DNA from 2 places in the Exiguobacterium sp. s5 genome. Region 1 is predicted to be linked to the other one. Evidence: riboswitches for the same ligand, from Rfam matches in the RefSeq annotation. Region 1 holds a riboswitch; the other holds the start of a gene.

What was found. A riboswitch is a leader RNA that binds a small molecule or an ion and turns the genes downstream of it on or off. The one in region 1 is predicted to bind S-adenosylmethionine.
Region 2: it holds a riboswitch for S-adenosylmethionine, as region 1 does, so the genes downstream of both, KNP60_RS03940 (methionine ABC transporter ATP-binding protein) here and KNP60_RS11470 (aminotransferase class I/II-fold pyridoxal phosphate-dependent enzyme) in region 1, are expected to answer to the same signal.

Annotation. Positions count from the first base shown of each region.
Region 1 covers NZ_JACSLK010000005.1:114,068-118,998, forward strand. Annotated here, with positions in the region: gene KNP60_RS11460 (MetQ/NlpA family ABC transporter substrate-binding protein) at 1-38, opposite strand, end outside; SAM riboswitch class I at 111-215, opposite strand; gene KNP60_RS11465 (iron-containing alcohol dehydrogenase family protein) at 256-1,272, opposite strand; gene KNP60_RS11470 (aminotransferase class I/II-fold pyridoxal phosphate-dependent enzyme) at 1,269-2,444, opposite strand; SAM riboswitch class I at 2,522-2,622, opposite strand; gene KNP60_RS11475 (AI-2E family transporter) at 2,798-3,898, shown strand; gene KNP60_RS11480 (MDR family MFS transporter) at 4,163-4,931, shown strand, end outside.
Region 2 covers NZ_JACSLK010000001.1:751,738-756,668, reverse strand. Annotated here, with positions in the region: gene KNP60_RS03950 (MetQ/NlpA family ABC transporter substrate-binding protein) at 1-410, opposite strand, end outside; gene KNP60_RS03945 (methionine ABC transporter permease) at 441-1,103, opposite strand; gene KNP60_RS03940 (methionine ABC transporter ATP-binding protein) at 1,093-2,121, opposite strand; SAM riboswitch class I at 2,200-2,305, opposite strand; gene KNP60_RS03935 (thioredoxin family protein) at 2,759-3,016, opposite strand; gene KNP60_RS03930 (PTS sugar transporter subunit IIC) at 3,204-4,256, shown strand; gene gcvH (glycine cleavage system protein GcvH) at 4,300-4,683, opposite strand; gene KNP60_RS03920 (arsenate reductase family protein) at 4,723-4,931, opposite strand, start outside.

The sequences.
Region 1 (4,931 bases):
GATGTTCCTGCAAGTACTGTTTTCTGTTTGATGTTCATTTGTTTTCCTCCTCCAAAATGAAAGCCCGCTACTCATTCAGAGTGGCGGGCACGACAAGTCAAAGTCGGACACGCTCATCTCCCAGACGATATCGTCTGTTGGAATTAGCACCATGATCATTACGATCTGGTTGCCGGGTTTCACAGGGCCAGTCCCTCCACCACTCTTGATAAGCAATCGGTCTATTAAGTTGTTATCATCTTACTTTTAATTCTTTTAATTGTAAATAGAAAATTGTAAATTTTCAAAAATTATTTTCAAAAAGTCTTTATCGAGTGGTTCCGGCAACTGTTGCAGTTCGGTTTCCGTCATGACGGAGTCGACCAGTACCGGGATGTCGCCCGACCCGACCCCGAGCGCCTCGAGCGTCGTCGGTGCACCGAACCGTTTCAACCAGGCCTCCAAATACGGAGCATCGGCCGAGCGACGCAACCGCTCCTGGACGATTAGGCCGAAGCCGACCTTGTCTCCATGCAAGAAAGAGTGGGTCGACTCGAAGCGGCTGAGTGCATTATGGACCGCATGGCCCACGGCGACGCGTGTCCCGGCGTCACCAAATCCTCCGACGGCACCTCCAATGGCGAGCACGTGATCGACCGCGAAGCGGACGTCGTCACTATACGACTCAAAAGCGTGCTCGCTCAATTCAAGTTCGACGAGACGCCCGCACTGCTCGGCCAAGACGAGTCCGGTGTTGACGCCGGCGTCAGCTGAGCTGTCACCACTCAAATAACGGGCCTCGTAAAACTTCGCGACCGTGTCGATGACACCGGCCCGAAAGTATTCATATGGTGAGCGCGAGATGACCCGTGAGTCAACGATGACCCGTTCGATGACGACGCGGAACATGTCGTAGCGGTCGTAGCTCCCGTCCTCCTGATAGACGACGCTGAGCGGTGTGAACGCCGCACAGTTCGAGGCGAGCGTTGGGACGACGATGAGCGGGACGTTCCGTTGATAGGCGACGAGTTTGGCCGTATCGACGAGCTTGCCGCCTCCGACGGCGATTAACACGTCGGCGTCCAACGGTTTGAGCCGTTTGACTTCCGAGTCCGTGCACTCCCCGCTGAACCTTGTTGCCGGATAGTCCGCGATGGCCGGAAAGATGGCTCGGACGACGTCATACCCGTTCTGACCGTGCAGGACGTGGGCACGTCGGCCGTCGACTAAGTCATCAAGACGGTCGAGCGCGTCATCGGCGTGGTCATATTCAAGGACGGCCTGACGAATCATGCGCGCACCTCCTCATAGGCGGCAAACAACCGCTCGATTCGTTCGACGGCCTCGTCAATCTTCGGTTCCGGTGAGACGAGACCGAAGCGGACGTATCCGTTCCCTTCCGAACCGAAGAAATAGCCCGGGGTGACGGCGACACCGGCTTCATGCAGCAGTTTCCGCGAGAACGACTTGGCATCACCCTCAGGCACTTTCGCCCAGACGAAGAACGAGCCTTCCGGCGGTTCGACGGCCCAGCCGGCCCGGTTCAACCCGTCGATCAGGCGATCACGCCGTGCCTCGTACAGTCGTGCCAAGTCATCGCGAATGGTACGGGGCGCCTCGAGCGCAGCGACAGCCGCCGCCTGGATGGCCGAGAACACGCTGACGTGGACGTGGTCCTGATACGTGTTGATCGCCTCGATGATGTCCGCGTTCCCGACGGCGAAGGCGACGCGCCAACCGGACATGTTGAACGCTTTCGACATCGTATATACCTCGATGCCGACTTCTTTCGCCCCTTCCGCCTGCAGAAAGCTAGGCGGGACATGGCCATCGAATCCGATGCTGCCGTATGCGAAATCGTGGACGACCATCAAGTCCCGCTCCCGGGCGAAACGGACGGTATCGTCAAAGAAAGCGGGTGAGGCGACGGCTCCCGTCGGATTGCTCGGGTAGTTCAAATACATGAGTCTTGCATCTTGCGTATCGAGCGTCTCATAGTCCGGCAAGAAGCCGTTCTCTTCCCGGAGGACGAGGTCACGGACGACGGCACCGGCGAGTCGTGCCCCCGAGATGTAATCAGGATAGCCGGGATTCGGTAGCAAAATCCCGTCGCCAGGTTCGAGCACACATTGCGGCAACGTGATGAGACCAGATTTTGAGCCGATGAGAATCGCTACTTCTGTCTCGGGATCAAGTTCGACTCCATACTCATTCAAATAGAACGTCGCCACTGCTTGCTTCAGGCGGGCCTGACCGCGGAACGGACCGTATTGATGGGTCGAGGCATCAAGGAGCGCCGTCTGAAGCGCGTCACAGATCGGCTCAGGCGTCGGCAAATCCGGCGTCCCTTGACCGAGTCGGATGATATCGCGACCGGCCTGTTCAAGTGCTGCGACTTCATCGGCGAGTCCGACAAAGTGTTGGGGTGGTAAAGTTTTAAGTAAGTGTGAGCGTCTGTCTGTCATGAATAGTCCTCCTATGCAAAAAACACCCCTTTCCGCGGAAAGGGGTGTCGAGATACGGACGTATTCAAACAACCACCTTTCCATCTCTCAAGGTCACCTTGCTGGAATTAGCACAGTATTGGAACAATCTGTTGCTGAAGCATCATCGGGCCAGTCCCTCCGCTTCTCTTGATAGAAAGTGTTTTTATATGCGATTTGTCTTTTTGTAATATGTCACTTAGTTAACCAAACGTTACCAATCTTGTCAATCCTTTTTCGAAAATGGGTGTGGCCTATTGAATCCCGATAAAAAAAAGGTCATAGTACAAAGTGAACACTATTCTACAAAATTTAAAAGATGAGGGGATGGACCTTTGGAATTAAATCGTCAATTGATTTGGAAGTTGAGCGTGATCGGATTGATTCTGCTCGTCCTATGGAAAGTCATCAGTGAACCGGACACGATTTCTAGTGTGTTGCACTACACGTTCCAGTTGCTGACGCCGATTATCATGGGAATTGCCATCGCGCTGCTCCTGAATACCGTCCTGTCCTATATAGAAGAACGGTTTCAATTAAAACGCTATCAAGGTTTGCTGATCCTTTACATCGTCTTCATCGGGATTCTTGTCATCTCCGCTGTGACATTGTTCCCGCGCATCTACTCGAGTGTGGCCTCACTCATCGAAGAGCTCCCGTTCTACATCCGACAGATTGACGGGTTCCTCGCCCAGTTGAACACGTACTTGAAAGAGTACAACGCGACGATTGCCCAAGCCATCGATTTCAGCCGCTTCGAGGAACGTTACTCGGGCTGGGTCGAGACCGCCGTCTTGTCGTCGGTCAGCTACGTGTCGAGCTTCACGATGACGCTCATCAATTTCTTGATTGGGATCGTCATCTCAATCTATCTGTTGAAAGACAAAGAGGTTTTTGCCCGCATGTTCAAGCGGCTGTTGTATGCGATGTTCCCGGTCGCGTCGGCTAAGACGACGATCGACATCTTTCAAGAGATGGATTACATCTTCAAACGCTATATCATCGGGAAGTCGATCGACTGCCTCATCATCGGGGTGTTGGCCGTCGCCGGTCTGTTGATCATCGGGGCACCTTACGCGCTTCTACTCGGCGTCATCGTCGGCGTCTTGAATTTTATCCCGTACGTCGGTCCGCTGCTCGGGATGATTCCGGCGTTCATCATCACCTATTTCTATGACCCGTTCACGGCGCTCATCGTCCTCTTGTTCATCTTCTTGTTGCAACAATTCGACGGACTCTGGCTCGGCCCGAAGATTCTCGGCGACAGCGTCGGCATCACCCCGTTTTGGGTCATCACGTCGATCATCATCGGGGGTAGCCTGTTCGGTCTCGTCGGGATGTTCATCAGTGTCCCGGTCACGGCGATGATTCAAGTCGTGTTCTCTCGGTTGATCGACTACCGGCTCAGCCGAAAGAATTTGAACGAATTATTATGACACATTGACGATTTATGTTGACACATTTCACGGAAATATCATAATCTTGAAGAGAAGACAGTCCAATGCAGAAAGGAGAGGTACCGATGTCAGTCATTCAACGCTCGCACGTCCAAGTTCATATTGACCGGCAGGCGCCTCTCCGTGATTTGAATCCGTGATGTCGCCTGCCTTCCGAGGCATGCCTAAGATCGTAGGGACGCGTATGCCTTTGTGCATGCTGCGTCCCTTTTCTTATTCTATCAACTAAAGCAGGTGACCTTAATGATTCAATCACTCAAACAGCTCGACCGTAACATTTGGATCCGCTTCCTCGGAGAGACGATCACCGGTGTCATGATGTTCATGATCGCACCGTTCCTCGTCCTCTACTATAGCGACAAGCTCGACAGTTATATCCAGGTCGGGGTCATCATGGCGACCGGACCAATCATGGCGCTCATCGGATCGGTCGTCGGTGGACGGCTCGCAGACCTGTATGGCCGCAAACCAATCATGATGGCTGCCATTCTTGGCGACGCCCTCGCCCTAGTCGGTTTCGCCTTCGCCGAAACGTTTTGGCCGCTCCTTTTCTTGAACGCCATGCTCGGTTTGACGAACTCATTGTTCCACCCGGCCGCAAGCGCGATGGTAGCCGATGTGACCGAGCCCGAACAGATGAATGAGGCGTTCGGTCTGTTGCGGATGGGGCACAATATCGGGGCTGCATTCGGCCCGCTCCTCGGGAGTGCCGTCCTCTTTATCGACCGGCAGTATATCTTCTACTCGGCCGCTCTCGTCTTCGTCTTGTACGCACTCGTCCTCGGTCGCTTCATCCGGGAGTCACTCCCAGAGACGACCGATGTCGACACGCCATCGAACCGGGATGTCCTGCGCGTGTTCTACAATGACAAGGTGTTCCTCGTGTTCATCTTTGCCGGTGTCTTCATCTCGATGGGCTTCTCGCTCATCGAGAGCATGCTGCCCCTCTTCTTGAGAGAGTCGATGCCATCGTACACCGATCGTGAGAACCCTTTCGCCTATATGCTCGCCT
Region 2 (4,931 bases), on a different contig from region 1:
ATGATTTCAGCGCCTTCTGGCAGCTCATCGAGTGATTTGTAGTCTTGTGAGTAGACACCAATCGGCTCGATGTGGACGCCGCCGGCTGATGCGAATTTGTAGTCTTTGTTCTCAGCCATTTGCGACTCGAGGTACGGCTCGTGTTGGAAGTAGTTCGCGTCGAGTTCGCCGTCCGCGAGCGTTTTGTTCGGGAGGACGTAGTCTTGGAACTTCTTGATTTCGAGCGTATAGCCCTTCTCTTCGTAGTCGTCTTGAATGTGCTCTAAAATCTCAGCGTGCGGGACGTTTGACGCACCGACGACGAGCGTCTTGTCATCGCCCGAACCTGATTCTGAATCTCCGCCGCAAGCTGCGAGAATCGTGAGTGCTGAAGCTGCTGTCAATCCGAGTACTGTTTTCCATGATTTCATTATAAAACCCCTCCAAATTTTCTATTTAGATCAAGCGGAACGCTTGTCAATTACTGATACGAGTCGATCGCCGATGAACTGGATGACGAAGACGATAACCAAGATTAAGACGGTCGCGACGAACGTGACGTCACTCTGTGAGCGCTGGAACCCTTCGAGGAACGCCAAGTTCCCGAGTCCCCCGCCCCCAACGACCCCTGCCATCGCCGTATAACCGACGATCGCGACGATCGTGACCGTGATGCCTGACACGATGGCCGGCAATGCTTCTGGGAACAACACTTTATAGACGATCTGCCATTTTGTCGCACCCATCGATTCAGCCGCCTCGATGACGCCGCGGTCGACTTCACGCAGGGCGAGCTCGACCATCCGCGCATAGAACGGAGCCGCACCGATGATGAGCGCCGGCAACGCTGCCGTCGATCCGAGCATCGTCCCAACGACGAGTAACGTGAACGGGATGAGCAAGATGATCAAAATGATGAACGGGATCGACCGGAACACGTTGACGATTGCGCTGATAACCGTGTAAATCGGACGGTTTTTCATCATGAGCGGTTCGTTCGTGACGTATAAGAGCATCCCGAGGGCGAGACCGATGACGAAAGTCGCGGCTCCGGCGACGAGCGTCATATAGAGCGTCTCCCACGTCTGCTCGAGCATGACTTGCCAATCTACATTAGGAAACATCGCTTTCTACCTCCACTTCCACTGCCTGCGACCGGATTGAGGCGATGGCCCGCTCGACTTCAGCCGGCTCTCCGATCAATTGGATGAATAATGTCCCGAGGGCACCGACTTGTGACTGCGTCACGTTTCCGCCGATGATGTTGAAGCCGATATCATGTTGCTTCAACACTTCTGACAGAATTGGTTGCTCGGCCGTCTCGTTCAAGAATTTGAGCTTGACGATTTGACCGCTCGGATAACGCGCTTTCAAGTGCTCGAACGTGAGCGACATGTCTTCGACCGCGCCGATCTGTTTGACGAACTCTTTCGTGATCGGCTGTTCCGGATGTTGGAACACCTCGGCGACTTGTCCGGTCTCGACGACCTTCCCGGCCTCCATGACGGCGACGCGGTGGCAAATCTTTTGGATGACGTGCATCTCATGGGTGATGAGGACGATCGTCAATCCGAGCTTTTTATTGATGCTGACGAGCAGTTCGAGAATCGAATCGGTCGTCTTCGGGTCGAGTGCGCTCGTCGCTTCATCGCAGAGGAGCACTTCTGGATTCGTAGCGAGCGCACGGGCTATCCCGACTCGCTGCTTTTGACCGCCCGATAGTTGCGACGGATAGCTGTCTTCCCGTCCGCCTAAGCCGACGAGTTCGACAAGTTCTTGGACGCGGCGTTTGCGTTCGCTGGCCGGTACCCCGATGAGCTCGAGCGGGAAGCTGATGTTCTCAGCGACCGTGCGTGACCATAATAGGTTGAAGTGTTGGAACACCATCGAGACGTTTTTACGTACCCCGCGTAGTTCCTTCGGCGTGAGCTTCGTCAGCTCGCTGCCGGCGACCACGATTTCACCGCTAGACGGTGCCTCGAGTCGGTTGAGCAAGCGGATGAGCGTCGACTTCCCCGCCCCTGAATATCCGATTATTCCAAAAATTTCGCCGCTTTCGATGGTAAGCGACACATCATCGACCGCCTGGACCCGACCGTTTTTCGTATCGAACCATTTGGCCACATTGCGTAGTTGAATCAATCCATTTCCCTCCTGACAACAAAAAAAGTACGCACGTTTGAGCAAACGTGCGTACTTTATCGGTACGGACAACGATTGCTCTCATCTTCCAAGGTTTACACCTTGCTGGAATTAGCACCATTTCGGATTGCTCCGCGGTTGCTGGGCGTCATAGGGCCAGTCCCTCAGCCTCTCTTGATAAGAGTGGTTGCGTATTTGATTAGCCTTATCATAGCGACATATTATTTTCATGTCAAACTATTTTATGCAAAAAAATAAAAAAAGGTGCCATCCGAGGATGACACAGAACGTAGCACCTTGAGTCACTGAAGGACAACCCATAGATGAACCTCTTTTGCCCGATCAGAGCATTCATCCTTATATGGGGGATTTTTACCCGACCATCACTCGATCTTCGAACGGACCATGCAATTACGCGACCGGTGCCCCGACGCTTGATTTTTTTGGGGGACAATCGAAGGGAAGGTCCACCTGAAATCGCGTAAGCTCATGCAACGGTTGTTCGAAAACGTCTTGCTGACGGGAAAATCTCGTCCTATGTTGTGTTCAAGTAAGATGTTGTAATGAATATATCATTCGTGAACTTTCTGTGTCAACTGATTATTTAAAATTTTCAGATTATTCTAATCATCCTATCTCATTTGACGAAAGATAGGACGTGCTGGACGTTTTGAAACGCGTACAAACGATCGCGAACTTGGCCATTCTCCAGCTTCAATAGCGCCGGGACGCTCATGACCTGATACGCCTCGAGCTCGTTCGGGATAAAGTTGGCATCACGCTTTTCAATCTGGAGTTCGGGGTCGACGGCCTCGACGACCGAGAGCATCCGCTCGGCCACGGCGCATGTACCGCACATCGGGGCGTATATATATAAGAATCCGTCTGTCATCATTGTTCTCACCTCTCCTCTAAGTATATGAATCCGGACCGGTCGGTTCAAAAGTTGTGCTCAAATGGAAAATTCTGAACATTTCAACATTTTGTATTGACGCTCGCTAGAAAGAGGCATAGTATGGTCATTAACTTTATTGCTTTTGTACATAACAGCATACCAGTAGAAAAGGACAGGTGAATCCCCAATGACGGAAGAGAAGCTTACCGGAAAACAGTTTTTGATGAACGTCTTGAACGGCCTCAGTCTTGCCATCCTCATCGCCCTCATCCCGAGCGCCTTGCTCGGTGAATTAACGAAAGCCATCTTACCTTATGTTCCGTCCTTGCAGTTCATCTTAGATGCGACGACAATCGCGATGCGTCTCTTACCGGTCATCATCGGTGTCGCTGTCGCCATGCAGTTCGGACGCTCGGCACTCGAGGCCGGCACAATCGGCATCGCGACCCAGGTCGGGAGCGGCGCCATCCGCATCGAGGAAGGCGCGTTCCTCATGGCCGGAATCGGTGACGTCATCACGGCCGGTGTGACGGCCGCTCTCGCGACGTTCCTCGTCATGCAGTTGTCGCCACGCTTGAAGACATACACGGTACTCGTCTTACCGATGACGGTCATCGTCGTCGCCGGAGGGATCGGGGCGTTCCTGCTCACTTACATCTCACAAATCACGACATACGTCGGGACGATCATTATGACGATGACGGAACTGCAGCCCATCGTGATGGGCATGTTGATCGCCATGGCGTTCTCGCTCATCATCGTCTCGCCGATTTCGACGGTCGGCATCGCCACAGCGATCAGTCTGTCTGGTGTCGCGGCCGGGGCCGCCAACTTAGGGGTCGTCGCCGCCGGTTTCGGTCTCGCCATCGCCGGCTGGCAGATGAACGCGACGGGAACGTCGATCGCCCACTTCCTCGGGTCACCGAAGATTCAAATGGCGAACTTCGTCCGTCGTCCGATCATGATGTTGCCGGTACTCGCCAATGCGGCCATCCTCGGAGCGCTCGCAGGCATCCTTCGGATCGAAGGTACACCAATCAGTGCCGGTTTCGGTGTGTCTGGTCTCATCGGACCGATCAACGCCTTGCACCTCATGCCCGGCGGTTTCGCGCTTTGGAACGTCATGCTCGTCATCGTCTTGTTCGGACTCATCCCGATAACGCTCGGAATTATCTTCTACCGCCTGTTCAACCGGACGTCGCTCATCCAGCCTGATCATTACCGCCTCGATTTCGAATGAACAAAAAAAGCCCGGCTTCTCGTGAAGAGAAACCGGGTTTTGTTTAGCCTTGAATCATCGCTTCGTATTCTTCGGCTGACATGAGTTTGTCGACGTCTGACGCGTCGTTCAACTCGACTTCGATCATCCAAGCGCCTTCGAACGGTGCCTCGTTGACGAGTTCTGGTGAATCGGCGAGTGATTCGTTCACCGCTGTGATTTTTCCAGAGATTGGAGCGTACAATTCTGAAACGGTTTTGACCGACTCGACCGAACCGAACGGCTCATCGAGTAAAATCGTGCCGCCGACTTCAGGAAGTTCGACAAAGACGATATCCCCTAGTTCGCTTTGTGCGAAATCTGTGATCCCGATGCGGGCCACGCTTCCGTTCACTTCAACCCATTCGTGCTCTTTTGAATAACGTAGATTGGCTGGTACTTTGCTCATCTTAACTTCCCCCTCAAATGAATTAGACTCACACGAGTATTATAGCACTTCGCCCCAAACGTCTGTAAACGACTTTTCTGAAAATCCGACAGTTGATTTTTGACCATCTGTCACGATCGGGCGCTTCAAAAGCATACCATTACTCGCTAAAAGCTCGATTTGTTCGTCTTCTGATAGATTTGGCAACTGATCTTTGATGCCTTCGTTTCGATATACCTGTCCGCTCGTATTGAAGAATTTTTTAAGCG